DNA from 2 places in the Paraburkholderia sp. 2C genome. Region 1 is predicted to be linked to the other one. Evidence: predicted binding sites of a transcription regulator. Region 1 holds the regulator's gene; the other holds the start of a gene.
The links. Region 1 encodes LexA, which represses DNA repair genes until DNA is damaged. Its sites were predicted from a motif close to ACTGTATNNNNATACAGT; they were not measured.

Region 1 (15,383 bases):
CCGTCGACGCAGCCGTACTCGTACTTGAAAAAGAAGGGATCGACACCGCCTTCGGCGTACCCGGCGCCGCGATCAATCCGTTCTATTCCGCGATGCGCAAGGCGGGCAACATCAGCCACGTGCTCGCGCGCCACGTCGAGGGCGCCTCGCATATGGCCGAAGGCTACACGCGCGCCGCGCCCGGCAATATCGGCGTCTGTATCGGCACGTCGGGCCCCGCGGGCACCGATATGATCACGGGCCTTTACTCGGCATCGGCCGACTCGATTCCGATTCTCGCGATCACCGGCCAGGCTCCCCGCGCGCGCCTTTACAAGGAAGACTTCCAGGCCGTCGATATCGAATCGATCGCGAAGCCGGTCACCAAGTGGGCCGTCACGGTGCGCGAGCCGGCGCTCGTGCCGCGCGTGTTCCAGCAGGCATTCCATCTGATGCGCTCGGGCCGCCCGGGTCCCGTGCTGATCGACCTGCCGGTCGACGTGCAAGTGGCCGAAATCGAGTTCGACATCGACACCTACGAACCGCTGCCGGTCTACAAGCCGAAGGCGACGCGCGCACAGATCGAAGCGGCGCTGAAGATGCTCAACGATGCGGAAAAGCCGCTGATCGTCTCGGGCGGCGGCGTGATCAACGCAGCGGCCGAAGACCTGCTCGTGCAGTTCGCCGAAACGCTCGGCGTGCCCGTGATTCCGACGCTGATGTCGTGGGGCGCGATTCCCGACGACCATCCGCTGATGGCCGGCATGGTCGGCCTGCAGACGTCGCACCGCTACGGCAACGCGACGATGCTCGCCGCGGATTTCGTGCTCGGTATCGGCAACCGCTGGGCGAACCGCCACACGGGCAGCATCGAGGTCTATACGAAGGGCCGCAAGTTCGTGCACGTCGATATCGAACCGACGCAGATCGGCCGTGTGTTCGGCCCGGATCTCGGCATCGTGTCCGATGCGAAGGCCGCGCTCGAGCTGTTCGTCGAAGTCGCGAAGGAATGGAAGGCCGCCGGCAAGCTGAAGAATCGCGGCGCGTGGGTCGAGCAATGCCAGGAGCGCAAGCACACGATGCTGCGCAAGACGCACTTCGACAACGTGCCGATCAAGCCGCAGCGCGTCTACGAAGAAATGAACAAGGTGTTCGGCCGCGACACCTGCTACGTGAGCACGATCGGCCTGTCGCAGATCGCCGGCGCGCAGTTCCTGCATGTGTTCAAGGCGCGCAACTGGATCAACTGCGGCCAGGCCGGCCCGCTCGGCTGGACGATCCCGGCCGCGCTCGGCGTGCGTGCGGCCGATCCGCAGCGCCCGATCGTCGCGCTCTCCGGCGACTACGACTTCCAGTTCATGATCGAAGAGCTCGCGGCCGGTGCGCAGTTCAAGCTGCCGTACGTGCATGTCGTGGTGAACAACTCGTATCTGGGCCTGATCCGCCAGGCGCAGCGCGCGTTCGAAATGGACTACTGCGTTCAACTGTCGTTCGACAATATCAACGCGCCCGAAGTGGAAGGCTACGGCGTCGATCACGTGAAGGTGGCCGAAGGCCTCGGCTGCAAGGCGCTGCGCGTGTTCAAGCCCGAAGACATCGAGCCGGCGCTCAAGAAGGCGCAATCGATGCTCTCCGAGTTCAACGTGCCGGTCGTCGTCGAAGTGATTCTCGAGCGCGTGACGAATATCTCGATGGGCGCGGAAATCGACGCGGTCAACGAGTTCGAGGAACTGGCCGCATCGCACAAGGATGCGCCGACTTCGATCAGCGCGCTCAGCGCGCTCGATTGAGGATCGAGCCGAACAGCGAGCGGCGGCGCAGTGCGCGTATCGCCCTCGCGCGGCGCGCATTGCCGTCGCGCCGCGCTTCTCAGTCTGCTTCTGTTTTTGCCGTGCCCGTCGCGGCGGTTTGTGAAAACCGCCCGCGGGACGCTGTCCACCTGACCGACCAGAGAGAAACAATGCCGAAATTCGCCGCCAACCTGACGATGCTGTTCAACGAAGTACCGTTCCTCGAGCGTTTTGCCGCCGCGGCCAACGCGGGCTTCGATGCCGTCGAATTCCTGTTTCCGTATCCGTACAAGGCCGCCGAGCTGGCCGAGCGCCTGCAGCAAAACGGCCTGAAGCTCGTGCTGCACAACCTGCCGGCCGGCAACTGGGAAGCCGGTGAACGCGGCATCGCATGCCTGCCCGATCGGGTCGGCGAGTTCCAGGAAGGCGTCGGCCGCGCGATCGAATACGCGAAGGCGCTGAAGGTGCCGCAACTGAATTGCCTCGTCGGCATTCCGACGGCCGGCGTCGATGCGGACAAGGCGCGCGCGACGATTGTCGAGAATCTGCGTTTTGCCGCTGCCGCGCTGAAGAAGGAAGGCATCCGGCTGCTCGTCGAGCCGTGCAACTCGTACGATATTCCGGGCTTCGCGCTGAACCGCTCCGCCGAAGGGCTCGACGTGATCCGCGCGGTCGGCTCCGACAACCTGTTCCTGCAATACGACATCTATCACATGCAGCGGATGGAAGGCGAACTGGCCGCGACGATCAAGAAGAACTTCGCGTCGATCGCGCACATCCAGCTGGCCGACAACCCCGGTCGCAACGAACCCGGCACCGGTGAAATCAACTACCCGTTCCTGTTCGATCTGCTCGACTCGCTCGGCTACGCGGGCTACATCGGCTGCGAATACAAGCCGCGCACGACGACCGCCGAAGGACTCGGCTGGTTCAAGCATGCGAAAGCGCCGGCGTAAGCACAGCAAACATCGCAGCCCCCCAATTTCTAGCTTTCACGGAGAGTATGTAAATGGCAAAGATCGGTTTCATCGGCCTCGGCATCATGGGCGCGCATATGGCGCGCAACCTTCTGAAGGGTGGCCACACGCTGTTTGTGAACGGTGCCTACCCGGTGCCGGACGATCTGACCAAAACGACGACCGTGGTCAAGGATTCGACGGCCGTTGCGCAGGCATCGGACGTGATCGTGATCATGGTGCCCGACACGCCGGACGTCGCGAACGTGCTGTTCGCCGCTGACGGCGTCGCCGCGGGCCTCGCCAAGGGCAAGCTCGTGATCGACATGAGCTCGATCTCGCCGCTCGAAACCCAGGCGTTCGCGAAGAAGATCAACGAGTTCGGCTGCGACTACCTCGACGCGCCGGTGTCGGGCGGCGAAATCGGTGCGCGCGATGCGACGCTGACGATCATGGTCGGCGGCCCGCAGAAGGCGTTCGATCAGGCCAAGCCCCTGTTCGACCTGATGGGCAAGAACGTCACGCTGATCGGTGATAACGGCGCCGGCCAGACCTGCAAGGTCGCCAACCAGATTATCGTCGCGCTCAATATCGAAGCGGTCGCGGAAGCCCTGCTGTTCGCGGCGCGCTCGGGCGCGGACCCGGAACGCGTGCGCCGCGCGCTGATGGGCGGCTTCGCGGCGTCGCGCATTCTCGAAGTGCACGGCGAGCGCATGACGAAGCGCACGTTCAACCCGGGCTTCCGGATCGAGCTGCATCAGAAGGACCTGAACCTTGCGCTCGACGGCGCGCGCAAGCTCGGCATCGCGCTGCCGCATACGGCAAGCGCGCAGCAACTGTTCAGCGTCTGCGCGGCAAACGGCGGCAAGGCGTGGGATCACTCGGCGATGGTGCGTGCGCTCGAGATCATGGGCAACTTCGAGGTCGCGCAGGCGCCCGCGAGCGACGCGAAGGCGGCGTAAAGCGTTCCTGTATCGGATAAGGCAGTACGGCAGGACTCGGGCTGTCGCAGCCGCGGCCACATGAAGCAACAGGCAGCAACACGCAGCAACACGCAGCAGCGACAGCCCTCTTGTGGGGCGTCCGGTTCGAAGCGCACAACGCGACGGGCTGGACAAATCAGGCCGCTCTGGGCTGAGAGCGGCCAGTGGGGTCCGCAGCGGCGCCCGTCGGCGACGGGGAAGCCTTGGTCGGTCAGACGTCGTCGTCGGGTGTCCGCCTGTCGGATTTCACAATCGAGCGCAACCGCAACGCGCTGCGCTTTGTTCGCATCACTGAGCGTATGAAGAACACGTACGGAATCAGTAAAGATCGAATACGCGCTGCAACGCTGCCGGCGCCGCGTTGCCGGCCGCTAGCGCCAGCATCAGCAGCACGCGTGCCTTATAGGCATTGAGCGAGTTCGCGCTGACGAAGCCGAGCGCATCGTCCGCTGCCGCGCCGTTGTGCATCACATGTCCCGAGCCGACGCGCGACGCACGCACGACGGCAATGCCGTGCGCGGCCGCCTCGGCAAGCGCCTGCTGCAGCGCTGCGTGAATCGACCCATTGCCCGTGCCCGCCACGACAATGCCGCGTACGCCGGCTTTCACAAGCGCATCGACCATCACGCGCGTCGCGCCGGCATAACTCGCGACGATCTCGACCGCGGGCCACGCGTCGTTCGACGTCGACTCAATCGCAAATTCGCTGGCCGTCGTATGAGGCCGTATGACGCCGCGCTGAAACTCGACGCGTCCGTCCTGCACCCAACCGAGCGCACCGACTTCCGGCGACTGGAATGCTTCAACGGCGAACGTGCTGGTCTTCACGACGTCGCGCGCGCCGTGAATACGGTTATTGAACGCGACGAGCACGCCCTGCCCGTGTGCCGCGCGGTGCGCCGCGACGCTAACCGCGTTGAGCAGGTTCAACGGCCCGTCGGCCGACAGCGCGCTCGACGGCCGCATCGCCGCGGTCAGCACGACAGGCTTCGCGCTTTTGACAGTCAGATGCAGCAGGTACGCGGTTTCCTCGAGCGTATCGGTGCCGTGTGTGATGACGATGCCGTCGATGTCGTCGCTCGCGAGCAGTGCGTTCACACGCTGCGCGAGCGTTGTCCATAGCGCGAGCGGCATGTCCTTGCTGTCGATGCTGGCCACCTGCTCGGCGTGCATGGTCGCGAGCGCGGAAAGCGCGGGCACGGCCGCCAGCAGTTGCCCGACGCCGACGACACCGGCCTGGTAGCCGGCCGTGCTCGTGGCGTCCTGTGCGGAGCCGGCGATCGTGCCGCCGGTCGCCAGCACCGCGATGCGCGGCAACGCCCTGGGCGGCGCGGAAGAAGGCGAGGAAGGTGAGGTATTCATGCGGGCGATTGTAAGCGATGCGCCGCCTCGGTCGAAGCCGAACGCCAGGCGTTCAACGCCAAACGCCATAAGCGAAGCCCGCGCTTAAACCGCCTCGCGCAATTGCGCCGCGATTTCCGCTTCGCTCAACTGCGGCGCGAACATCTCGATCAGCCGGTACGCGTAAGCGCGCAAGAACGCGCCCTTGCGCAAGCCGACGCGCGTCGTACTCGCTTCGAACAGATGCTGCGTATCGAGCGCGACGAGTTCGCTGTCGCGCTTCGGATCGAACGCCATCGCCGCGACGATGCCGATGCCCATGCCGAGTTCGACATAGGTCTTGATGACGTCCGCGTCGATCGCGGTCAGCACGACATCGGGCATCGCGCCGACTTTCGTGAACGCCTGATCGATATGCGAGCGGCCCGTGAAATCCTGGTCGTAGGTGACGATCGGATATTCGGCGATTTCTTCGAGCGTCAGGTTCGCGCGGCCGACGAGCGGATGATCCTTGGGCACGACGACGACGTGATGCCACGAATAGCACGGGAACGTGACGATATCGGGGTAGCGGTCGAGCGCCTCGGTCGAAATGCCGAGATCCGCTTCGCCGTTGATGATCATCTGCGCGATCTGCTGCGGGTTACCCTGGCGCAGCGCGAGATGCACTTTCGGAAACACGTCGGTGAACTGGCGGATCACTTTCGGCAGCGCGTAGCGCGCCTGCGTGTGCGTCGTCGCGACAACGAGGTGGCCGTTGTCCTGGTCCGCGTACTGCCGTGCGACGCGTCGCAGGTTTTCGGCATCGAGCAGCATCCGCTCGATCAGCTGATGCACGGCCTTGCCCGGCTCCGTGAGCCCCGTGAGCCGCTTGCCGCGACGAATGAAGATGTCGACGCCGAGTTCGTCCTCGAGGTCCTTGATCTGTTTCGACACGCCCGACTGCGACGTGTACAGCACGTTCGCGACTTCGGTCAGGTTCATGTTCTGGCGCACGGCCTCGCGCACGAAGCGCAACTGCTGGAAGTTCATGTGTTTGTCTCCACTGTTTTTTCAGGTCCTGGCCGGGAACACGCGCAGCGAACGCGGCACCGCGGTCACCGCATCGCCGACCGCAAGCTGCAATTCGCGCCACGCTTCGCGGTCGAGCTCCGCTTCGAGCACCGATGGCGCGCGCCCGTCCGGCGCCGCTGCGCCCGCTCCCGCACCGCTCCGAAGCCCTTCGAGTTCGACGCGCACCGACCCGCCGAGCGTCACCACACGCCGCACGCCCAACGCGATGCCATCGCGATGCCCGCCCGCGGCCCGCGGGTACAGCACGAGATCGTGCGGACGCACATACGCGAGCGCCGGCCCCTCGAAGCCCGCATCGACAGCGATCGGCTGCCCGGCGCCGTCGGCAACAAAACCATGCCGGTCGACGCTGCCGGAAAGACGGTTCGCCGCGCCGAGAAACTCGTAGACGAACGACGTCTGCGGATGGTCGTACACGTCCTGCGGACTGCCGACCTGCTCGACATGCCCGTGATTCATCACGACGATCCGGTCCGCCACTTCGAGCGCTTCTTCCTGATCGTGCGTGACAAAGATCGTCGAGATATGCAGATCGTCGTGCAGGCGACGCAGCCAGCCGCGCAGTTCCTTGCGCACTTTCGCATCGAGCGCGCCGAACGGCTCGTCCAGCAGCAGCACCTTCGGTTCGACCGCCAGCGCGCGCGCCAGCGCGATACGCTGCCGCTGCCCGCCCGACAGTTCCGACGGATAGCGCGGCGCAAGCCAGTCGAGCTGCACGAGTTTGAGCAGTTCATGCACTTTCTCGCGTATCGCCGCTTCGGACGGCCGCTCGTGGCGCGGCTTCACGCGCAGGCCGAACGCGACGTTCTCGAACACAGTCATATGCCGGAACAGCGCGTAATGCTGGAACACGAAGCCGACCTGGCGCTCGCGCGCGCGGACCTCGGCGACGTCCTGTCCTTGCAGCACGACCTGCCCGTCGTCGGCGAACTCGAGGCCGGCGATCACGCGCAACAGCGTGGTCTTGCCGCAACCGGACGGCCCGAGCAGCGCGACCAGCTCGCCGGGGGGAAAGTCGAGCGATACGTTGTCGAGCGCGGTGAAGTCGCCGAAACGCTTACGCAAATTACGAACGGTGATGCCCATCTGAAGCGCTCCTTATTGGACCTGGCGGCCGGCGGCCGCACTCGACGGCGCTGCTGCGCCCGCGATGCCGGATGCCGCGGCAGCATGCGCGCCGGCATGCACGGACGATACGTCCGCTGACAGATGCCGTTCGGCAAGCAGCTTGAGGCCGAGCGTCACGAGCGCGAGCAACGCGAGCAGCGACGCCACGGCGAATGCCGCCGAGAAGTTGTATTCGTTGTAGAGAATTTCGACGTGCAGCGGCATCGTGTCGGTCTGTCCGCGAATATGGCCCGACACCACCGACACCGCGCCGAACTCGCCCATCGCCCGCGCGTTGCACAGAATCACGCCGTACAGCAGGCCCCACTTCACATTGGGCAGCGTCACGCGGCGGAATATCTGCCAGCCCGACGCGCCGAGCACGTGCGCGGCTTCTTCTTCGTCGGTGCCTTGCGCCTGCATCAGCGGAATCAGTTCGCGCGCGACGAACGGGAACGTGACGAATACCGTTGCGAGCACGATGCCGGGCACCGCGAAGACGATCTGCACATCGTGCGCCTGCAGCCACGGGCCGAACCAGCCCTGCGCGCCGAACAGCAGCACATAGATCAAGCCTGAAATAACGGGCGAGACCGAAAACGGCAGATCGATCAGCGTCGTGAGCAGCGCCTTGCCGCGGAACTCGAACTTCGCGATACACCACGATGCGACAAGCCCGAACACGAGATTGAACGGCACCGCGATCGCCGCGGTCAGCAGCGTGAGCTTGATCGCGGACCATGCATCGGGGTCGGCCAGCGATTCGAAGTAGAACGCGAAACCTTTGCTGAGCGCCTGATAGAACACCGCGGCCAAAGGCACCACGAGAAACAGCACAAGAAACAGCAACGCGATGCCGGTCAGAATCCAGCGGATCGCGCGCGGCTCGGTAACCGGACCGTCGACACGCGCGGCCTTCGCCGCCGCACGCCGCGTGTTCGACAGCACGACGGATTCGTCGCTCATCGCGCACCTCCGTCCGGCGTTGCTGACGCCAGTGCAAGGCCTGGCGCCGTCGGCGGCGCCGACGCGCTGCGGCTCGTGCGTCGCTGCAAGTACCACTGCAGCGTATTGATTAGCAGCAGCATGATGAACGACACCACCAGCATCACGACCGCGATTGCCGTCGCGCCCGGGTAGTCGTACTGCTCGAGCTTCGTGATGATCAGCAGCGACGTGATCTCGGACTTCATCGGCACATTGCCCGCGATAAAGATGACCGAGCCGTATTCGCCGAGCGCGCGCGCAAAGGCGAGCGCAAAGCCGGTCAGGAGCGCGGGAAACACCGCCGGCAATATCACGCGCCGGAAGGTCAGCCAGCGCGATGCGCCCAGGCATGCCGCCGCTTCCTCCTGCTCACGTTCGAACTCCTCGAGCACCGGCTGCACCGTGCGCACGACGAACGGCAAGCCGATAAACGTCAACGCGACGAGCACGCCAAGCGGCGTGAACGCGATCTTGAGGCCCAGCGGTTCCAGAAACCGGCCGATCCAGCCGTTGCCCGCATAGACGGCGGCAAGCGAGATACCGGCCACCGAAGTTGGCAGCGCGAACGGCAGATCGACGATCGCATCGACGATGCGCTTGAACGGAAACGTATAGCGCGTCAGCACCCACGCGACGAGAAAACCGAACACGGCGTTGATCAACGCGCCGCCGAGCGCCGCGGAAAATGTGAGCCGATAGGACGCCAGCACGCGCGGCGAGGTGACCGCGCGCACGAACTGGCTCCAGTCGAGCGTCGCCGTTTTCAGAAACGTGGACGCAAGCGGAATCAGCACCACGAGGCTCAGATAAGCCACCGTGATGCCGAGCGTCAGGCCAAAACCCGGCAATGCGCTCGGCTTGCGGAAGGTCAACGTCGTCATGCTGGGTACTCTTTCAAAAGTCTTGCCGGATCGCGCGCGTCACCGCGCGCATGGCGCGCATACGAAAACGCGCGCTTCGGTTACAAGCTCAAAAGCGCGCCCGAAGGCGCGCCTGCCTGACTGCATCGGTTGCAGTCACTGAAACTACTGCGGCGAGTAAATCGAATCGAACACGCCGCCGTCGGCAAAGTGCGTTTTCTGCGCATTCGTCCAGCCGCCGAACGTATCGTCGACCGTGTAGAGCTTAAGCTTCGGAAACTTATCGGTCAGCGCCGCGGGCACCTTGTTCGAGCGCGGACGATAGAAGTTCTTCGCCGCGATCTCCTGCCCCTCCTCGCTATACAGGAACTTCAGATACGCGTCCGCGAGCTTGCGCGTGCCATGGCGCTCCACCACCTTGTCGACCACCGCGACCGGCGGCTCCGCGAGAATGCTGACCGACGGCACCACAATCTCGAACTTGTCCGGCCCGAACTCCTTGATCGACAGAAACGCCTCGTTTTCCCACGCAATCAGCACGTCGCCGATACCGCGTTGCACGAAGCTCGTCGTCGCGCCGCGCGCGCCGGAATCGAGCACGCCCGCATTCTTGTAGAGCTTCGACACGAACTCCTTCGCTTTCTGCTCGTTGCCGCCCGGCTGATGCAACGCGTATGCCCACGCGGCCAGGTAGTTCCAGCGCGCACCGCCCGACGTCTTCGGGTTCGGCGTGACGATCGATACGCCGGGTTTGATCAGATCGTCCCAGTCCTTGATGTGCTTCGGATTGCCCTTGCGCACGAGGAACACGATCGTCGAGGTGTACGGCGAGGCGTTCTCGGGCAGACGTTTCTGCCAGTCCTTGTCGATCAGACCTTTGTTCGCGAGCGCGTCGATGTCGTAGGCGAGCGCGAGCGTCACGACGTCGGCCTGCAGGCCGTCGAGTACCGAGCGCGCCTGGGCGCCCGAGCCGCCGTGCGACTGCTTGAAGGTGACCGACTCGCCCGTCTGCGCTTTCCATTGCTTGCCGAATGCCGCGTTGACATCCTGGTACAACTCGCGCGTCGGGTCGTACGACACATTGAGAAGCGTCGTATCAGCATGCGCCTGTGCGGCCAGACCGAGCACCGCGGCCGCACCGATGGCCATTGAAGCGAAGAATTTTCTCGCGCGCTGCGCCACGTTTCCTGCCAACCCCGTAGTCCGATAGACCATGTTCTCTCCGCGTTCCGGTGTTTCCAGGCCCAGCGATTTGCTTATCCGCCGGGCCTGATATCGATTTGCGGCCAGTCTATCCGTCGCGCTTCATCATTAAAAATAATGTTTCTTCATTTTTTAATACGCAAAAGTGGTAATGACGGCCGGATGCGGCGTTCGGACACGGATTTCGCTGTCGGGGCGCCGTCGAACGGTGTTTTTGCGGCAGATGACTGGCGCGTTGCGGGGCGAACTTAAAGTAAAGCTTGAAAAGCGCCCGATACTGTATAAAAATACAGTCACCTGTTTATCCATACAGTGGCGCCATGACCAAACTCACCGCACGACAGCAGCAGGTTTTCGATCTGATCCGCCGCGCAATCGAGCGCACGGGCTTCCCGCCCACGCGCGCCGAAATCGCGGCCGAGCTGGGCTTCAGCTCGGCGAATTCGGCGGAGGAGCACCTGCGTGCCTTGGCCCGCAAAGGTGTGATCGAACTCGCGGCCGGCGCGTCGCGCGGTATCCGGCTGCTCGCCGGCCAGGACGATGCGCCCCATCAGTTCACGCTGCCGCATGCGGCACTGATGCAACTGTCGCTGCCGCTCGTCGGCCGCGTCGCGGCAGGCAGCCCGATCCTCGCGCAGGAACACATCGCGCAGCACTATGCATGCGACCCGGCGCTCTTCTCGAGCAAGCCCGACTATCTGCTGAAGGTGCGCGGTCTGTCGATGCGCGACGCAGGCATTCTCGACGGCGACCTGCTCGCGGTGCAAAAGCGCAGCGAGGCGAAAGACGGCCAGATCATCATTGCGCGTCTCGGCGACGACGTCACGGTCAAGCGCTTGAAGCGCCGGCCCAACGGCATCGAACTGATCGCTGAGAACCCCGATTACGAAAACATCTTCGTCGAAGCCGGCAGCGCGGATTTCGCGCTCGAAGGCATCGCGGTCGGGCTGATCCGGCCAGGTGAATTCTGATTTCCCGCTGATTTAGCACAGCGCTTCCGCTGAGTTTTCTACTCAGTTTGCGCTCAGTTTCCGCTCAGTTCCCGCTCAGTATCCGAATACCGTCTGGAGAGATTCATGGAACGCCTCGCCCGCTTGCTGCCCTTCCGCCAGTTCGGCCGTCTGCGCCACTTGCGCAACCTCGTGCCGTGCGCCGTGCTCGACGCGATGCATGCACCGCGTACCGCTTCGCTGTTCGATTTCGATGAGCATGAGCGGTCGCTCATTGACGCTGACGCACCATCGCAGCACGCGTCGCTGCCGTCGTCGTTGCCTGCGTTTGCGCGCGTTTCGCTGAACGCCGCGCTCAATGCCGAGCCCGCGCGCCGCGCGCCGGTGCGCGTTTATCACGGGCCGTCGCGTCTCATCATGGTCGGCACCGTCGATGCGGTGTGCAACATGATCGACCGCTGCATCGCAGAGGAACACGCGCAAGCGGCCTGATCCTGCTCGTTCATCGCGCACGCGCGTGTCGCCTACGCGCATGTCACCAACCAGCGAGACGCGGTGAGGTAGAGGAGAGTGCGGGATCGTTTCAGCGAGAATGGGGTCCACGTTAAACCGCCCTGTTCAACCCATTGAAGGAACGCCCCGCACGATGATGGTTCGCACAAGCCGCGCAAAGCGCGCGATAAATGGCTGCATCGGTCATCGCACCGTCCGTCTTCACATCAAACACGGCACGAATCACAAGATGCGCGGCAGCATCAGGCGGTCCGTGCTGGTCACGCTCGTTGTCATCGTTGTTCTGATTGCGTTGGCCTTCGCCTATGCATCGCCGTATATCGCGCTCGACCGCCTGAAGCGCGCAGCCGATACGCGCGATGCGGCAACGGTCAACGAATATGTCGATTTCCCGGCGTTCCGAGAGAGTCTCAAGGATCAGCTCGGCGCCTTGCTTAGACGCAGAATCGGCGCGGAAAGCCATGGCAATCCGCTCGCCGCGCTGGGCGCGATGATCGGCGTTGCGTTGATCGGGCCGCTCGTCGATGCCTATGCGACGCCGGACGGCGTCGCCGCGTTGCTGAACGGGATCCCGCCGCGCGGTGAATCCGGCGAACGGCCGCCGGCGCCGCCGGATGCACCCGCTGCTTCGTCAAGCGGCGGCGGGCCTGCCGCACCGGCGGCGCCGGCTGTGTCAGCGCCATCGGCTGAGAACAGCTCGACGCCGCTCGAGCCACCGCAGCCACCGCAGCCACCGCGGCCACCCCAGACCACGGCCGGGTATCGCGGCATCAACGAGTTCGTGGTCACGTATCGGCATGGCGTCGGCGACACACGCTACGCCGCGATTTTCCGTCGCGAAGGCCTCTTCACCTGGAAGCTTGCGGGAGTCGATCTCGGCGAGTAAGCCGTGCGGGTCGCGCCGGCACAAGTGTCATGCCGCCGCGGCCGGCTGCTCCTCGTCGGGCGACGAACACGCAACGAGAATGCTGCACGACACGCGATCGAGCAGCGGCGTGTTGCCTGCGCCCATCCACCATCGTGAAAGTCCATGCCGGCAGCGATGACCGACCACGACGAGATCGACCTTCAGTTCTTCCGCGAGCGCCGCGATTTCATCGATCGGATGACCGAACGCGAAATGCCCTTGCGCCCTGACGCCGCGCTCGGTGAGCCAGTCGACGCCTTCCTGCAGGATGTCGCGCGCGGTCTTTTCGAAGCTGCCGCACGCCACATCGGTTAGCAGGCCCGCGCTTTGCGCGATGCTCGAGCGCATGTCGACCACCGACAGCAGATGCGTCTGCGCCTTCAGGTCCAATGCCAGATCCGCACCGCAACGCAGCGCCTTGCGGCCTTCGCGCGAGCCGTCGTAGCACAGCAGAATTTTCTGGTAGCTGGCCATTGTCGTTCTCCCTTCCGCGCCGATCGCGGACGTCGAGTCAATCATGGTGCGCCGCAATTGCGCTTGCAAGGGATGGAAAACGCTAAGTGCGCCCGAGCACGTTCGACGCCGTATGCCGCACCGCACGAGAATCCGGGGCACGAATGCCCGGGGTGCGAAAACCCGGGGCACAAATGCCCGGGGCTCGTGTGGGGCGGCTGTCCGGCGCCCGAAGACGTGGCCTAGAATAGGCAACGCTTCGCAAGGGCCGCTTGTGAACGGCTGCTTCACTGCGTTGGACACGCGGCCGCGTTTGCTGTTCGCCGCTGTTCGCCGCTCTTCGCTGCTGCTTGCCGTTCGTCGTCCGTTGTTTCGTTGCACTGTCTTCGCCTGGCCATCAACCCCGGCAGCCGTAATCTTTGTCGAATCAACCGTCGTTACCGGACTCTGCGCCCATGCCCGAAGCCGCGATCGAATTTCATCGAGTCGAAAAACGTTACGCCGGCAGGAAGGTCGTCGACGGACTGTCGTTCGATGTGCGGGTCGGCGAATGTTTCGGTCTGCTAGGTCCGAACGGCGCCGGCAAAACAACGACGCTGCGCATGCTGCTCGGCATCGCCGCGCCCGATGCCGGCACGATCAGCCTATGCGGCGAACCGATCCCGGCGCGTGCGCGCATCGCTCGCGCACGCATCGGCGTGGTTCCGCAGTTCGACAATCTCGACCCGGACTTTACCGTTCGCGAGAATCTGCTCGTGTTCGGCCGTTACTTCGGCCTTAACAGCCGGGAAACGCGCGAACTCGTACCGTCGCTGCTCGAATTCGCGCGGCTCGAGCACAAGGCCGATGCGCGTGTCGCCGAACTGTCGGGCGGCATGAAGCGGCGCCTCACGCTCGCGCGGGCGCTCGTCAACGACCCCGACGTGCTCGTCATGGACGAGCCGACCACGGGCCTCGATCCGCAAGCGCGCCACCTGATCTGGGAGCGGCTGCGTTCGCTGCTCTCGCGCGGCAAAACGATTCTTCTGACCACGCACTTCATGGAAGAAGCGGAACGCCTGTGCGACCGGCTTTGTGTGATCGAGGAAGGCCGCAAGATCGCCGAGGGCGCGCCGAAAGAGCTGATTGCATCGGAGATCGGCTGCGACGTGATCGAAGTCTACGGACCCGATCCGCTGGCGCTGCGCGATGCGCTCGCGCCGTTCGCCACGCGTATCGACATCAGCGGCGAGACGCTCTTCTGTTATGTCGACGATCCGCAACCCGTGCATGCGCGGTTGAAGCAGCGCGATGACGTGCGCTATCTGCATCGCCCCGCGAATCTCGAAGACGTGTTCTTGCGGCTCACCGGCCGCGAGATGCAGGATTAAAAAGCAGCTGGATTAAAGGCAGTACAGTCAAAGCAGCAGAATCAAAGTATCAGAACCAGGCAGGACTCATCGACCATGGATGCCCGCTCATACGACACGCCCGACCACCCGCTCGAGCCCGCGCGCGAACGCTTCGCGGCGCTGCCCGCCAATGCGCTGAACTGGGTCGCGGTGTGGCGCCGCAATTACCTCGTGTGGCGCAAGCTCGCGCTCGCGTCGATGTTCGGCAATCTGGCCGATCCGATGATCTATCTGTTTGGCCTCGGCTTCGGGCTCGGGCTGATGGTCGGGCGCGTCGACGGCGTGTCGTATATCGCGTTCCTCGCGGCAGGCACGGTCGCATCGAGTGTGATGATGTCGGCGAGCTTCGAGTCGATGTATTCGGGCTTTTCAAGAATGCACGTGCAGCGCACGTGGGAAGCGATCATGCATACGCCGCTCACGCTCGGCGATATCGTGCTCGGGGAGGTAATCTGGGCGGCGAGCAAATCGGTGCTGTCCGGCACGGCCATTCTGATCGTGGCGGGTCTGCTCGGCTACGCCGAATTTCCGGCGACGCTCGTCGCCTTGCCCGTCATCGCGCTCGCGGGCCTCTCGTTCGCGAGTCTCGCGATGATCGTCACCGCGCTCGCGCCCTCGTACGACTTCTTTATGTTCTATCAGACGCTCGCGCTCACGCCGATGCTGCTGCTCTCCGGCGTGTTCTTTCCCGTATCGCAACTGCCGCCCGCCGCGCAATACGCGACCCAGCTGCTGCCGCTCGCGCATGCGGTGGACCTGATCCGCCCCGCGATGCTCGCGCGGCCAATCGACGACGCCGCGCTGCACGTTGCCGTGCTCGCGATCTACGCGATCGTGCCGTTTCTGATCTCAGCGGTGCTGTTGCGCCGCCGGATGATGCGGTAAGCGC
Region 2 (15,383 bases), on a different contig from region 1:
TTCAGCAGTTCTTCCTTCGATACGTACTGCGCGTTCAGCTCCGCTTCGATCTCCGGCGCGACGCGCGACCGGTTGTGGTAAATGACCTGCATGTTGAAGCCGCGCGCGCGGCGCGCGAGCGCCTGGCCGATGCGGCCCATGCCGATCACACCGAGCGTCGAGCCATAGACGTCGGCGCCGAGAAAGCTGTCGTAGCCCCACTTCTTCCAGTGGCCCGCGCGCAGCCAGTGCTCCGATTCGGTCACGCGGCGCGCGGTCGCCATCATCAGCGCCCAGCCGAAGTCGGCCGTCGTTTCGTTGAGCACATCGGGCGTGTTCGTGCCGAGCACGTGCGCCGCGTTGAACGCGGCCATATCGAAGTTGTTGAAGCCGACCGCCATATTCGACACGACGCGCAGGCGCGGCGCGGCCGCGAACGTCGCGGCGCCGATCGGCTCGCCGGCCGTCAGCGCGCCGTCTTTATCCGCGAGGCGTTTCAACAGTTCGTCGTTGCCGAGCACATCGCCATTGTTCCAGTCGACGTCGAAATGCTGCTTGAGCCGATCGATCACGTCCGGAAAGATCGGACGCGCAACCAGAATTTTTTGCTTTGCCATTTTCCGCATTCTCCGAATAACGCGCGGCGCCACGACCGTTCAGTGATTGCCAAAACGATGCACGCGCTGCAAACCGCGTCAGAAAAACAACCACGTCATCGCGATAAACACCGGTATGAGTATCGCGCCCGACCACGCGAGGTACGCGAAGAAGCCGGGCATCCGCACACCGCGCGATTCCGCGATGGCCTTCACCATGAAATTGGGCGCGTTACCGATATAGCTGTTCGCGCCCATAAACACCGCACCGGCCGAGATCGCCGCGAGCGTCGACGCGCCCGCGGTCATCAGATGCTGCGCATCGCCGCCCGCCAGATTGAAGAACACGAGGTAGGTCGGCGCATTGTCGAGGAACGACGACAGCAGGCCCGTCGCCCAGAAGTACATCGCATTGCGCGGTTCGCCGCCGGCATCGTTGACCAGATGCACGATGCCCGCCAACGCGCCCGCTTCGCCCGCGCGCAGCATCATGATGACCGGCACGATCGTCACGAAGATGCCCGCGAACAGCTTCGCGACTTCCTCGATCGGCGCCCAGTCGAATGCGTTGCCCGCACGCGCCGAACGCGGCGTAAGCGCAAGCGACGCAAGCGCAACGACGATCAGCGCCGCGTCTCGCACCGCGTTCTGCAGCTCGACGCGCGCGCCGGACAGATCGAACGCGATGCCGGGCTTCCACAGGCCGCTCATCAACACGAGCGCGATCACCAGCGCAAGCAGCACGAAGTTGATCTTGCCGTCGATGAAGCATAAGCGAGAATCGGGCGTCGGGTCGAGGAACGGCTTGCGCGCTTCGCCGCCGCCGCTGTCGCTGCTGCCGCGACGGAAATAGTACGAATCGAGCGTGTAGAACACCGCGAGCAGCACCGCGCAGACAAAAAGCATCGGCAGCGCAAGATGCACCGTAGTCCAAAAAAAACTTACGCCGTTCAGAAAGCCGAGGAACAGCGGCGGATCGCCCAACGGCGACAGCGAGCCGCCGGCATTCGCGACCAGAAATATAAAGAACACCACCACGTGCACGGCGTGCTTGCGGTTATCGTTCGCGCGCAGCAACGGACGAATCAGCAGCATCGCCGCGCCAGTCGTACCCATGATGCTCGCGAGCAGCGTGCCAAGCGCGAGCAAGGCCGTATTGAGTCGCGGTGAGCCGTGCAGATTGCCGTTGATGCAGATACCGCCCGCGACGGTGTAAAGCGTGGCGAGCAGCACGATAAACGGCAGGTACTCTTCGACGACCGCGTGTATCAGCGTGCCGAACGCGGCGCCGGGGCCAAACGCGACGGCAAACGGCACGAGCAGCGCAAGCGCCCAGCCGGCCGAAATCTTGCCGAAATGGCGATGCCAGAACGACGACGCGACGAGCGGAAAAACCGCGATCGACAGCAGCATGCACGCGAACGGCAGGCCCCACCACGCCGATAGTGCGGCGCCGTCGACACTCGCAGCGAATGCGTGCTGCGGCCATGCGGCGAATGCGATGCCGAGCGCGGCAAGGGGTCGGGCAAGGGGTAGGACAAAGGGTCGGGCAACGGGTGCAGCGGCGAGTGTGCCCAATAAGGCCGCCAAGGCCGCTCGCGCGGTTAGCACGGCGGCAACCAATGAAGCAAACAAACGCTTACGCGCCACGTACGACGATCGCATGCACGCGATACGGGCCATGCGCGCCGAGAACCACCGACTGTTCGATATCGGCCGTACGCGACGGCCCCGACACGAAGTTCGTTGCGCGCGGCAACTCGCCGCCGAGTTCGGTGCGCGCGAGATCGAAGACATCTTCGTGGCAGCCGACGATACGCGACGCAGGCACGATCGCAATATGCGTTTCGGGCAACAAGCCCGCCGACGCATACGTTTCGGCACCCGACAGCAGAACCAGCGTGCCGGTCTCGGCGATGGCGCAATAGCAACCCGTGAGGCCCACCTTGTCGGCGTCGACGGGCTTGCGGAATTCGACGGTCACGCCCGCTTCGGCCCATTGCATGTGCTGCAGCGTCTGCCACGCAATCGCCTGCATGGGCAAACCCTGCTCGCACAGATACCGGAACGCCGCGGCGGGAACGTCGGCGAGCGCATCGACGGTATCGACCGTGCTTGCCATCGACTGTGCGCGCTCGACAAAGCACGCGACGAGATCGTCCGGCAACGGCGGCCGCGGGCCGCGCGGGTGGCTTGCCATGTAGGCCTCTACCGCTTCGCGCTCGCTGGCGGCCGGTTCAGGCGCGCGACCCTGCGCCGCGCGGATGCGCGCGAGGATATTGCGGCGGGCGGTGGATGTGTCCATGAGCGAAGTCCCCGTATCGTCGTTGATGCGATGAAGCGACATCCGGCGGATTATACCGGCCGGTCCTTGCACACGACACCTGGCCATCCGGCTAATGCACACGCCGCGAATGGCGGCGTAGCATCACGCCGTGCGATCGCTTTCCGGCTCGCCGCGCAACTCACTTACCGGTGTCGAGCAAGTCGTCGTCCGTGGGTTGCGGAATGCCGAACACCTGGCGCAGATAGGCGAGATACGCCTTGTCCTCGCACATGTTCTTGCCCGGCGAATCGGAAAGCTTCGCGACCGGCTGGCCGTTGCAGCGAACCATCTTGATCACGATCTGCAGCGGCCGGTAGCCGAGATCGTTGGTCAGATTCGTGCCGACGCCGAACGCGAGCCTGCAGCGGCCGCGAAAGCGCTCGTACAACTGCAGCACCTTCGGAATATCGAGCGCGTCGGAGAACACCAGCACCTTCGTGCGCGGGTCGCAGCGATTGTCTTCGTAGTGTCTGAGAAGCCGCTCGCCCCAGTCGAACGGGTCGCCGGAATCGTGGCGCGCGCCGTCGAAAAGCTTGCAGAAGTACATGTCGAAGTCGCGCAGAAAAGCCTGCATGCCGTACACATCGGAAAGCGCGATGCCGAGGTCGCCGCGATACTCCTTGGCCCACATCTCGAAGCCGTAGATCTGCGAATCGCGCAGGCGCGGTCCGAGCGCCTGGCACGCCTGCAGGTACTCGTGCGCCATCGTGCCGAGCGGCGTCAGGCCATGCTTCATCGCGTAGTACACGTTGCTCGTGCCCGCGAACTGCTCGCCGAGCCCGTCTTTGAGCGTCAGCAGGATCTCCTCGTGCCACTGCTTCGAAAAACGGCGGCGCGTGCCGTAGTCGGCGATCTTGCAGTCGGCGAATTCAGGCCGCGCGCCGAGCATGTCGATCTTGCTTTTGAGCCGCTCGCGGCCTTCGAGATAATCGGGCTCCTGCTGCGTATTGCGGAAATATACCTCGTTGACAATCGCCAGCACCGGCACTTCGAAAAGGATCGTATGCAGCCACGGGCCGGCGATTTCGATATCGATCTCGCCATTGCCCTTCGCGGACGGCGTGATCGAAATGTATTTCTCGTTCAGATGAAACAGCGCGAGAAACTCGACAAAGTCGCCTTTGATAAAGCGCATCCCGCGCAGATAGTCGAGTTCGCCGTCGGTGAAACGCAACTGGCAGAGCTTGCGCACTTCGCTGCGAATCTCGTCGATATACGGCACGAGATCGATATTCGGCGTACGGCAGCGAAACCGGTACTCGACGCCGGCCGCCGGGAAATGATGCAGTACCACCTGCATCATCGTGAACTTGTACAGATCGGTATCGAGCAGCGAGGTAATGATCATGATGTAACGGGCCGGACCGCGGATAAGCGACGCGTGTAGCGACGATTGCTATGGTCAGTGTATTCGAATGTGAAGCGGCGGATGTGAAGCAGCGAATGTGAAGCGGCGAATATGAAGCGGCACACGTAAAGCGGCAAACGTAAAGCAGCGTCGCATCGCGCGAGCAAGCGGATGTTACCCGAAGGCATTCGGGCCGCCTGTTCGCGCGTGCGGGCGGCGCCTCAATAAGCCGCGCGCGGCCTGCTTCAAAAACGCCGGCCGGTCGGCTTTGCGGGCCATAAACTAATCACGAAACGGTATAAGGGCATGGGAACTGTGCCGTATGCGCCAGTTGACGTTACGTTACAATAGCTTTTTTGGCGTTTTGCCATCCCCAATATCCCCCATACCGCTACCGCATCCAGGAGTTGCCTGAATGACTCACGTTGTGACCGAAAGCTGCATCAAGTGCCGCTATACCGACTGTGTCGATGTGTGCCCGGTCGACTGCTTTCGCGAAGGTCCCAACTTCCTCGCGATCGACCCGGACGAGTGCATCGATTGCGCCGTGTGCGTCGCCGAGTGCCCGGTGAACGCCATCTACGCCGAAGAGGACGTGCCGGCCGACCAGCAACACTTCACTGAACTCAATGCGGACCTGGCCAAAGGCTGGCCGAGCATCACGAAAACCAAGGCGCCGCTGCCCGAGGCCGACGAGTTCAAGGACGTCAAGGAAAAGCTCGCACTGCTCGAGCGTTGATCAGCCAGTAAGCCGCACGGGCTGACGCTGACGTTGAGGCCTGATGCCGGGTTGTGATGGCGCGGTTCCGATGACCGTCGCAAGCGCGCCGCTATTGACAGGCCCCATAGCACCTCATACAATTTCGCTTCTCTGCTGTTTGTTGTTCCCCGATAGCTCAGTCGGTAGAGCGCCGGACTGTTAATCCGTAGGTCCCTGGTTCGAGCCCAGGTCGGGGAGCCAAAAATTGCAAAGGCCCGTTCTTATAACGGGCTTTTTTATGTACCGAATTTAGTCGAATTTACGCCGAATTTTCGTCGAATTTTCGTCTTACCCTGCTTTGGTTCTGCCTCTGTAGTGGTTCCCGTGCAGGTCCCCGATAGCTCAGTCGGTAGAGCGCCGGACTGTTAATCCGTAGGTCCCTGGTTCGAGCCCAGGTCGGGGAGCCAAACATCGAAGGCCCGCACTTTTTGTGCGGGCCTTCTGCTTTTCGGAGCGAATCCACGCTGGTATACGATGTGGCTTTTTACTCCGGTCTCCCGATGAAACCCACTCTGCTTCGCGCGCCGCGCACGGTCCTCGCGACACTCGCAGCACTCGCGACAATCAGCGCCGCGCTTCTCGCCGCGCTTCTCGCCGCACCGCTCGCGCACGCCGAGGAAGTCGCAAGCGTCAACACCAATTTCCATATCACGGGTTCGGACCGCGTCGTCGTCGAAGCGTACGACGATCCGGCCGTCGAGGGCGTCACCTGTTATGTGTCGCGCGCGCGCACGGGCGGCATCAAGGGCACGCTCGGCATCGCCGAAGATCCGACCGAAGCGTCGATCGCGTGCCGCCAGGTCGGCGCGATCCGCTTCACGGGCGGACCGCTCAAGCAGCAAGCCGATGTGTTCACCGAACGCATGTCGCTAATCTTCAAGACGTTGCACGTCGTGCGGGTGGTCGACGCGAAGCGCAACACGCTCGTCTATCTGACCTACAGCGACCGCGTCGCCACCGGCAGCGCGAAAAACAGCGTTACCGCCGTGCCGATGCCGGCCGGCACGACGATTCCGGTGAAATGACCGGAGCGCAACGCTCCGGGTCCGGACGCGACGATCCCAAACCCGTACCCCAATGAAACCCATCTGTCTGGCGGCGCCGATGCCGCGGTAAACTGGCGAATCCAGCCCGGATCAGAGCCGCGATCACTGCCGGGATCACAGCCGGGATCGCGCAATTGGAGCCCCGGCCGGATGCCCGGCACATTCACGATGACCACAGCCCGTTTCCGCGATTCCGCCCGTTACTGGCGCACGCCGCTCATGCCCGGCGCGGATCTGCTCACGGCCGAATATCACGATCACGCGTTCACGCCGCACTGGCACGACGCGTACACGATTCCCGTGATCGAAGCGGGCGCGGAGACCTATCAGTACCGCGGGTCGCGCTATGTCGCCGAGGCGGGCAGCGTGCCCGTCATCAATCCGGGCGAATTGCACACGGGTTCGCGCGCGATGGACGAAGGCTGGCGCTACCGCGTGCTGTACGCGCCGATCGACTATCTGCAACAGCTCGCGGAAGACATCGCGGGCAGCGCGCAACCGCTGCCGTGGTTCGACGCCGAGGTGATCCGCGACATCGACCTCGCACAGCGGCTGTCGCGCGCGCATCGGCTGCTCGAGGCGAACGGCAATGCGCTCGCCGCGCACGCGGCGATGCTCGATGCGCTGTCCACGCTGCTGGTCCGCTACGGCCGCACGCGGCCCGAGGCGCTACCGGCCGCAGCCGGCGACGACAAACACGTCAAACGCGACAAACGCGTGAGCGCGATGCAGGAACTGCTCAGCAGCGAACTCGCGGCGCCGGTGACGCTCGCGGAACTGGCCGATGCCGTCGCGCTGTCGCCGTTCCACGCGGCGCGCCTCTTCACGCGCGCGACGGGTCTCGCGCCGCACGCGTGGCGCAACCAGATTCGTCTGCAGCGCTCGCTCGCGCCGTTGCGCGCCGGCGTGCCCGTCACCGAAGTGGCCGCCGCGAGCGGATTCACCGACCAGAGCCACTTCACGCGACATTTCCGGCGCATGTTCGGCGTGCCGCCGGGCCGCTGGCAAGGTACATGAGAACGTCGCCGTATCTCACCCCGCCGGCGCTGCACGGCACCCACCCGCACCAATCCACGCCACACCGCAAGAACGTACAAGCGCGCAAGCCCGCCTCCGCGCTAGCCTCCCCTCCCGGAGGAACCCAGCTTGACACCCACTCACCCTCACCGCTTCACCGCATTCACCGCCGGCGCGCGCGACACGATCCCGATGCTGATCGGCGCCGCGCCATTCGGCGTGATCTTCGGCACGCTCGTCGCGGCGGGCCCGCTGCACTTGTGGCACGGGCAGCTGATGTCGCTGATCGTATTCGCCGGCTCCGCGCAATTCATCGCGCTCGGCCTCGTCGCCGGCCACGCGAGCTTTGCCGTGATCTGGGCGACGACCTTTGTCGTCAACCTGCGCCACGTGCTGTACAGCGCGACGCTCGCGCCCTATGTCGCACACCTGCCGATGCGCTGGCGCTGGGCGCTCGGCGGCCTGCTGACCGACGAAGTCTTCGCGGTCGCGTGGGCGCACTACCGGCTGCATCCGCCGGGCTCGGTGGGGCCGTACTACTTCCTCGGCTCGGGCCTGTCGATGTACCTGAACTGGCAGATCTGGACGCTCGCCGGGCTGCTGTTCGGCGCCGCGTTCCCGGGCCTGCAATCGCTCGGGCTCGACTTCGCGATGGTTGCAACGTTTATCGCCATCGTCGTGCCGCAGCTTGTCGCGCTGCGCTATGTCGCGGCGGCCGTCACCGCGGGCGCGCTCGCGTTCTTCTGGCAGGCGTGGCCGTACAAGCTCGGCCTGCTCGCCGCGGTATTCGCCGGCGTCGCGGTCGGTGTGCTTCTGTCGCGGCGGGGCGAAGCCCGGCGCACCACCGCGGAGGCCTCGCGATGAACGATGCGCTGATGATCGTTGGCATGGCGCTGATCACATGGCTGATTCGTGCCACCGTCTTCGTGCTGGGCGACCGGCTCGTGTTTCCGCCGCTCGTGCGCACCGCGCTCGGCTTCGTGCCGGTGACCGTGCTGACCGCGATCATCGTGCCGATGGCGATCGCGCCGCACGGCGGCGGCGCGGAGCTCACGTGGCGCAACCCGCAGCTCGTCGGCGCGCTCGCCGCGGTCGCGGTCAGCGCGCTGACCAAACGCCCGCTGCTGACCATTGCGGTCGGCCTCGCGGTGTTCTTCCTGTGGCAAGCAGCGTTACCGGGATAGGCAAAAGCCGATTTCCTCAAGTTTCACTTCCCGCCGCCGATAAACAGTCGAGGTCCATCAGCCTGGCATGCTCCCGCAAGCGCCCGGCAGCCCGGCCTCGACCGTGTCGCGCATCGTTGAATCGCGCAGTTTTACAGCTTTTACGCAGTGGCCAGAAGCCGCTTTCGCGCTTGCGATGCCGCGCCGGATGACTAAACGGGATATGACATGGGGCAAATCACCCTTTCATTGAAGGACGAGACTGTCGCCTCGTTGCGCAAGGATTTCGACGCGTTCGTGCGCGTCTCGCTGAAACTCGATTCGCAGTTTGCGACGCCGTCGTTCGAGGACTTTTTGCGCGCGAAGCTGCTCGACAGCATGGTGCCGCTGACCGAGCACGCCGTGCAGCGGATGCTGCAGGGCGGCCAATACGCATGGGCCAAACGTACGCTGGACAAGGAGTTCCCCGACGTCGTCGCGATTCTGATGCGGCAGGCGACGGACTTCGGTTTTGCATTCGCGTCCCGCTCCGAATGGACGCCCGAGGAGCTGGCGAAGCAATGCCGCGAATGGGCGACGGCGATCGTCAACGAAGCGCAATGCAGCCCGAATCTGGTCGACCCGCTTGCCGCGCAGATCAAATCCGCGGCACAGGACATTCAGGCCGTTGAAGAGTCGATGCAGACGCCCGCGTGGCGGCTCGCGGAATCGCTGCGCCAGCGCGTGTACGAGGCGAAGGTCGCCTGCGAGACGAGCTTCGGCAGCACCGCGCGCGAAAAGCTCGGCGAACTGCGCGGACTGCTGCGTCTCGGCATCACGCATGGCTCGTTTCAGAAGCAGGAAGCGCAGCAGATCATGGAATACCTGCGTCTGCTCAAGCCGGAGATTTTCGTCGAGGAGCCGTACGACGTGTTCACGCGGCTTGCCGCGTGGCTGCGCAATTTCTTTATGCCGGCGCCGCGTCCCCAGTCGCCGCAGCAACAGCAGCAGCAGCGGCAGCCGCGCTGAATGTTCACCTGAGTGTCCACCTGAGTAGCGACCCGGGTAGCGCCTGAGTAGCGACCTGAGCGGCCAGCCAGGTTGCCGTACAGGTTGCCCCGCGCAGGGCCCTATCCGGCGCGCCGCTCGGCGCCACGCTCAAGCCCCCGCGCCCGGCGCCCCGCTCACGCCCACATCTTCCTGAGCTTCGCCGCGATCTCCAGTTTCGCCTGCGCGGCCGCCGCGAGCCCCGCCGCGGTCGGCGCGGCGGCCACCGGCGCGGGCGGCCACGCGTATGCGTCGAACAGCGGCAGCAGGTCCACCGGGATAAAACGTGTGCGCGACGCCCATACGTGCCGGTCGCCGAGATGCGTCTGGTTGTGCACGTAGAAGCGCTGCGGCACGACGATATGCAGGTCTTCCTTCGCGCGCGTCATCGCGACATAGAGCAGACGCCGCTCTTCATCGATTTCCTCGTCGCTGCCGGTGCCGAGATCCGACGGAATACAGCCGTCGACACCGTTGAGCACGAACACGTTGCGCCACTCCTGGCCTTTCGCGGAGTGGATGGTCGACAGGATCAGGTAGTCCTCGTCGAGCAGCGGCACGCCGGATTCGCCGCTCGTGGCGTCGGGCGGATCGAGCGTCAGTTCGGTCAGGAAACGCTCGCGCGAAGCATAGGTGCCGGCGATGCTCTCCATTTGCAGCAAGTCGGCGTGACGCACCACGGCGTCTTCATGATTGCGCTCGAGATGCGGTTCGTACCAGCGGCGGATCAGTTCGAATTCGGCCGGCCACTGGGACGTACGCTCGCCCAACGCGGACATGAGCGCGACGAACGGTGGCCAGTCTTCGAGCGCGCGCGGCGGTGGCGTGAAGCTGGCGAGCGCCCGAGCGGGACCGGTTTGCGCGGGCAAGACAACCGCGTCGCCAGCCGACCCATCGCCCCCATCGCCCCCCTCGCCCGCGGCCGAAATCCCGGCAACCGGAGCGCCAGCCGCCGCTGCGCCGGCCGCCGCATCCAGCACCCGCGCTGCCGTGGCCGGCCCGACGCCCGGCAACAACTGCACGACGCGAAAACCCGCCACCCGGTCGCGCGGATTCTCCGCCCAGCGCAGCACCGAGAGCACGTCTTTCACGTGCACCGAGTCGAGAAACTTGAGTCCGCCGAACTTCACGAACGGGATATTGCGCCGGGTCAGTTCGATCTCGAGCGCCGCACTATGGTGCGCGGCGCGAAACAGCACCGCCTGCGACTTCAGCTTGACGCCGGCTTCGCGCGCGGCCAGCACCTGTTCGACGACATAGCTCGCCTGCGCGGCGTCGTCGGCCACCGTGACGAGGCGCGGCCGCTGCGCGGATGCCTTGTCGGTCCACAAATTCTTCGTAAAGCGCTCGGATGCCAGCCCGATAACGGCGTTGGACGCGGTAAGAATGGGCTGCGTCGACCGGTAATTGCGTTCGAGCGTGACCTGCTTCGCGGGCGGATCGAAATGCGTGGGGAAATCGAGGATGTTGCGCACCGTCGCGCCGCGAAACGAATAGATAGACTGCGCGTCGTCGCCGACGACGGTCAGCCCGCGGCCGTCGGGCTTCAGCGCGAGCAGGATCGACGCCTGCAGCCGGTTGGTGTCCTGATATTCGTCGACGAGCACATGATCGAAGCGGCCCGACAGATCGGCCGCGATCGACGGCTCCGCGGCCATATGCGACCAGTAGAGCAGCAAATCGTCGTAGTCGAGCACGCTTTGCTTCTGTTTCGCCTCGACGTAGGCGGCAAACAGCGCGCGCAGGTCAGCTTCCCATTCGCGGCACCACGGAAAGCTACTGTTCAGCGTGTCGCCGAGCGACGCGCCCGTGTTGACGACGCGCGAATAGATCGCAAAACAGGTGGACTTCGATGGAAACCGGCGCTCCTTCGCCGAGAAGCCGAGCTCATGGCGCACGAGGTTCATCAGATCGGCGGAGTCTTCGCGATCGTTGATCGTGAAAGTTGGCGCGAGGCCGATCAGGTCCGCGTACTCGCGCAACAGGCGCGCGCCGACGCTGTGAAACGTGCCCGACCAGGTCAGGCCTTGCGCAAGCGCCGCGCGCGCGCCGAGCGCGTCGCCGGCGATGCGCGCGACACGGCGCGTCATCTCGAGGGCGGCGCGGCGCGAAAACGTCAGCAGCAGAATGCGGCGCGGGTCCGCGCCCTTCACGACCAAGTGCGCGACGCGATGCGCGAGCGTGCTGGTCTTGCCGGAGCCCGCGCCCGCAATGACGAGCAATGCGCCGGACGGGCGCGTCACGTCGCTGGCGCCGTATTCGACGGCCGCGCGCTGTGCGTCGTTGAGCCTGGCTAGCCAGGCAGAGGCGTCCGGCGCACCGGTGCCAGACGCGGTAAAGACGGACTCGGACGTGGGAGCGGCGGCGGAGGGCACGGCGTGCGAACGGAATAGGAGTCAGGGCGACGCATACTGTATATCCATACAATGTGCGCCGACAAGCGCCCTTTTTTTCGACGCGCACGCCGGCCAGCCGCTGGCCGCCGCGCAGGGATCCGATTACTCCTGCTTCTTCGCGTCCTTCACGCGCGCATCGGCCGCGGCCTTATCGGCATCCGACTGCGCATCGGCCTTTTCCCGATCCGCCTTCGCCTGCGCGACCGCGGCCTTCTTGTTGGCCTTCGCCTGCTCCTTCGCCGCCTTGTTATCGGCGTGCGTCACCGGCTCGCTGGCCGGATCGTGCGATGTCTGCGCGAACGCGAATGTCGACACGCTGCCCGCGATCAAAGCGGCAAGCAACCGGTGGGTCGATTTAGTCATGACGTTCTCCCTCCTTCAGTCAAAGTGATCGATCAATGCGGCGGGCGCTTCGATGAGCGCCCCGCTCAGTGTTTGGTCTCGTCATCCGGCACCTGCGTCCCGTTGCCCGACTGCAAATCGGTCTTCAACTGGTTCGCGGCGGCCTGCCGGTCCGCGGCGCGGTTGTTCTTCGCGTTGTTCACCTGCTCCTGGTATTGCGCCTTCGACGCCTTTTTCGCGTCGCGGTATTCGGCGTTGGCCCGGGCGTCGGCATCGCGTTTCTGCACAAGCGGATCGGGCGGCGTGGGCGCGGTCAGCGTCTGCCGCGGCGGCGGCGTGCCGGCCGGCGCCGGCATCTGCACCCCCTGCGCGGCGGGCGCCGTGGCGGGCGCATTCGGGGGTGTATTCGAGGTCTGCGCGACGGCGGCGGTCGTGGCCAGCGCGGCGATAGTGCTGCCGATCAGCAGCGAACGAAGCTGGGTCATGGCGATCCTCTCTGAAGGTTGTGCGCCGGACGTCACGCTGGAGCGCGCACCCGGTCCTTTGGGTGGCCCGATGGTAGGGCCTCTCGTGCAGCCCGATGCAAAATGCAGCAAACCATCCTAAGGACAGCGTTTTTCTGAGCAAAGTTCGTGATCAAACGACGTTGTTACTTACCGTTTCATTTTCTGACAACTGCATCACATCTCGGTCCCAATCGCCTCTTTCAGGTCGGTGAAACAAATTCGCACGCGCTTTCCACAACAGGGCGACGGGCCCCGTGCTTTCGCTTATGATGCGAATCCTTTCCGATTCACCGCGTCGTCCCGCGACGACATGCGTCGTCCTTTTCCGCAACTGCCATGCCCAACCTCGATTTCACGCTGACCGGCGACTACGTCGAACTGCACAACCTGCTGAAGCTCACCGGTCTGGCGGACAGCGGCGGGGCCGCGAAGGGGCTCGTCGCATCGGGCGCGGTAAAAGTGGATAACCAGGTGGAACTGCGTAAAACGTGCAAGATCCGCGCGGGCCAGGTCGTGCTGCTCGGCGATACGCGCATCGCGGTCCATGAAGCGTCAGCGCAGCACCGCTAAGATTTCGCACCACAAACGTGCGTGCTGATCGACAGCCGCCGCGCGACGCAATAAGCTGTTCGCTTCACGACAAAAACATTACATGCGGCGCGCGCCGGGCACCCGGCGCCGCGCCACGCTGCCGTCATGTCCCAATCCGGTCTATCCCGCCCGCTTGCCGGGCCGCCTTCGCTAACGCGACATGCCACCGATACCGCGCGCCTCGCCGCGCCGCTCGCGATCGCGCAGCTGTCGCAGATGGCGATGAGCGTCACCGACACCGTGCTGCTCGGCTCGCTCGGCCCCGATGCGCTCGCGGCGGGCGGCCTCGGCGCGAACCTGTTCTTCGTCGTCGTCACATTGCTGCAGGGCGTGCTGACGTCCGTTAGCGTCAGCGTGTCCCACGCGCGCGGCGCGCAGGCCGACGAACGCGTACCGCATATCTACTGGACCGGCTTTGCGCTCTCCATCCTCCTCGCCGTTCCCGCCTTCGTGCTGCTGTCGTTCGCGGCGCCGATCCTGACGACGTTCGGCGAACCGGCAGTACTCGCCGAGCACATCGGCGAGTACTGCGCGGTGCTGCGCTGGGGCGCGCCCGCGAGCCTGATCGGTGTCGGGCTGATGCGCTCGTTCCTGCCGGCGATCGGCGCGGCAAAGCGTTTGCTGTGGGTATCGGTAGGCAGCGTCGTGTTCAACGGCTTTCTCAACTACGGCCTCATTCACGGGGCATATCGATTGCCGCGTCTAGGCTTTCTCGGGTCCGCCGTCGCGACAACGATCACCGTCTGGCTGTCCGCGCTGATGCTGATGGCGCTCTTGCACCTGCGGCCGCGCTACCGGCACTTCGTGACCGCGGCGCGGCCCAACGTGCCGCTGATGGGCGAACTGTTCGGCATCGGCTGGCCCGTCGCGATCACGTACGGCGTCGAATCGCTGCTGTTTCTCGCGACGGGCCTGATGGTCGGTCTGTTCGGCGAGTCGCAGCTCGCCGCGCACCAGATCGCCCTCAACGTCGCGTCGGTGGCCTTTATGGTGCCGCTCGCGATCGGTCAGGCCGCGAATGTGCGCGTCGGATACTGGTCCGGCGCGGGCGTACCGCTGGCGGCGCGCCATGCGGGGTTCGTCGCGCTCGGGCTTGGCGTCGGCTTCATGTCCCTATCGGGGCTCGTGATGGTCGCGGCGCCGCACTGGATCGTCGGACTCTATCTGCATCTCGACGACCCTTCGAATGCGCAAACCGTCGCGCTCGCGAGTTCGCTGCTCGGCGTCGCGGCAATCTTTCAGATTGTCGACGGCATGCAGACGGTGGGCTCCGGCTGCCTGCGCGGGCTCAAGGACACGCGCGTGCCGATGTTCGCCGCCACCTTCGGCTACTGGGGCATCGGCTTTCCAACGGGTTACGTGCTCGCGTTTCATTTCGGGCTTGGCGCACGCGGGCTGTGGTGGGGACTCGCCGCGGGGCTCGCGAGCGTGGCAGTCCTGATGACATTGCGCTTTCACCGCATCAGCGCGCGGCATATCGCGGCCGTGCAGGCGTAACGGCAACGGCGGCCGCGTCGTGTCCGTCAGGAAACGATGCGGCGCGGGCGCATCGATTTCGTTGCGTGCGCAACCAGCCCGCCGGTCCGCCAGTCAGTTGTCGCTCCATCGAGCGCCGCCGGTAAAATGCGCTCCACACACCACCAGACGCCAGCTAAAACAACAGGACCGCCTCGATGCTTTCCCGCGTTACCCGACTCTTTCCGCTGTGGGCCGTCCTCGCGTCGCTCGCCGCGTACTTCGCGCCCGCGTCCGTCGCCGGCATCGCCCCGCACGTCACCGCGCTGCTCACGCTGATCATGCTGTCGATGGGGGTCACGCTATCGGTCGCCGATTTTCAGCGCGTCTTCACGCGGCCCGCGCCCGTCGTCGCCGGCATCGTGCTGCACTATCTCGTGATGCCGCTTGCCGCGTGGGCAATCGCGAAGATGCTGCGCATGCCGCCCGATCTGACCGCCGGCATGGTGCTGGTCGGCAGCGTCGCGAGCGGCACCGCGTCGAACGTGATGATCTATCTCGCGCGCGGCGACGTCGCGTTGTCGGTGACGATCAGCGCGTTATCGACACTCGTCGGCGTGTTCGCGACGCCGCTGCTCACGCGCCTCTACGTCGACGCGTCGATTGTCGTCGACGTGCGCGGCATGCTGATGAGCATCCTGCAGATCGTCGCGCTGCCGATCGTGATCGGCCTCGCGATCAATCATCTGTTCGGCAAGCTCGTGCGCCGTATCGAGCCGGTGCTGCCGCTCGTGTCGATGGTGTCGATCCTGCTGATCATCGCGGCCGTGGT

Region 2: the regulator LexA is predicted to act here: its motif matches at 11,672-11,689, upstream of ACYPXD_RS33390 (ATP-dependent helicase).

Annotation. Positions count from the first base shown of each region.
Region 1 covers NZ_BAAILL010000045.1:25,090-40,472, forward strand. The annotation lists gene gcl (glyoxylate carboligase) at 1-1,769, shown strand, start outside; gene hyi (hydroxypyruvate isomerase) at 1,940-2,725, shown strand; gene ACYPXD_RS21950 (2-hydroxy-3-oxopropionate reductase) at 2,779-3,687, shown strand; gene ACYPXD_RS21955 (asparaginase) at 4,027-5,070, opposite strand; gene ACYPXD_RS21960 (CysB family HTH-type transcriptional regulator) at 5,155-6,081, opposite strand; gene ACYPXD_RS21965 (sulfate/molybdate ABC transporter ATP-binding protein) at 6,103-7,209, opposite strand; gene cysW (sulfate ABC transporter permease subunit CysW) at 7,222-8,196, opposite strand; gene cysT (sulfate ABC transporter permease subunit CysT) at 8,193-9,098, opposite strand; gene ACYPXD_RS21980 (sulfate ABC transporter substrate-binding protein) at 9,243-10,292, opposite strand; gene lexA (transcriptional repressor LexA) at 10,601-11,251, shown strand; gene ACYPXD_RS21990 (hypothetical protein) at 11,357-11,722, shown strand; gene ACYPXD_RS21995 (DUF2939 domain-containing protein) at 11,973-12,629, shown strand; gene ACYPXD_RS22000 (universal stress protein) at 12,657-13,124, opposite strand; gene nodI (nodulation factor ABC transporter ATP-binding protein NodI) at 13,559-14,473, shown strand; gene ACYPXD_RS22010 (ABC transporter permease) at 14,549-15,379, shown strand.
Region 2 covers NZ_BAAILL010000080.1:38,965-54,347, reverse strand. The annotation lists gene ACYPXD_RS33450 (2-hydroxyacid dehydrogenase) at 1-596, opposite strand, end outside; gene ACYPXD_RS33445 (sodium:proton antiporter) at 675-2,240, opposite strand; gene ACYPXD_RS33440 (LutC/YkgG family protein) at 2,215-2,880, opposite strand; gene pncB (nicotinate phosphoribosyltransferase) at 3,041-4,249, opposite strand; gene fdxA (ferredoxin FdxA) at 4,665-4,988, shown strand; tRNA gene ACYPXD_RS33425 (tRNA-Asn) at 5,135-5,210, shown strand; tRNA gene ACYPXD_RS33420 (tRNA-Asn) at 5,341-5,416, shown strand; gene ACYPXD_RS33415 (CreA family protein) at 5,510-6,034, shown strand; gene ACYPXD_RS33410 (AraC family transcriptional regulator) at 6,224-7,072, shown strand; gene ACYPXD_RS33405 (AzlC family ABC transporter permease) at 7,265-7,936, shown strand; gene ACYPXD_RS33400 (AzlD domain-containing protein) at 7,933-8,256, shown strand; gene ACYPXD_RS33395 (DUF4088 family protein) at 8,464-9,243, shown strand; gene ACYPXD_RS33390 (ATP-dependent helicase) at 9,399-11,636, opposite strand; gene ACYPXD_RS33385 (hypothetical protein) at 11,760-12,020, opposite strand; gene ACYPXD_RS33380 (hypothetical protein) at 12,086-12,484, opposite strand; gene ACYPXD_RS33375 (RNA-binding S4 domain-containing protein) at 12,842-13,075, shown strand; gene ACYPXD_RS33370 (MATE family efflux transporter) at 13,202-14,593, shown strand; gene panS (ketopantoate/pantoate/pantothenate transporter PanS) at 14,770-15,383, shown strand, end outside.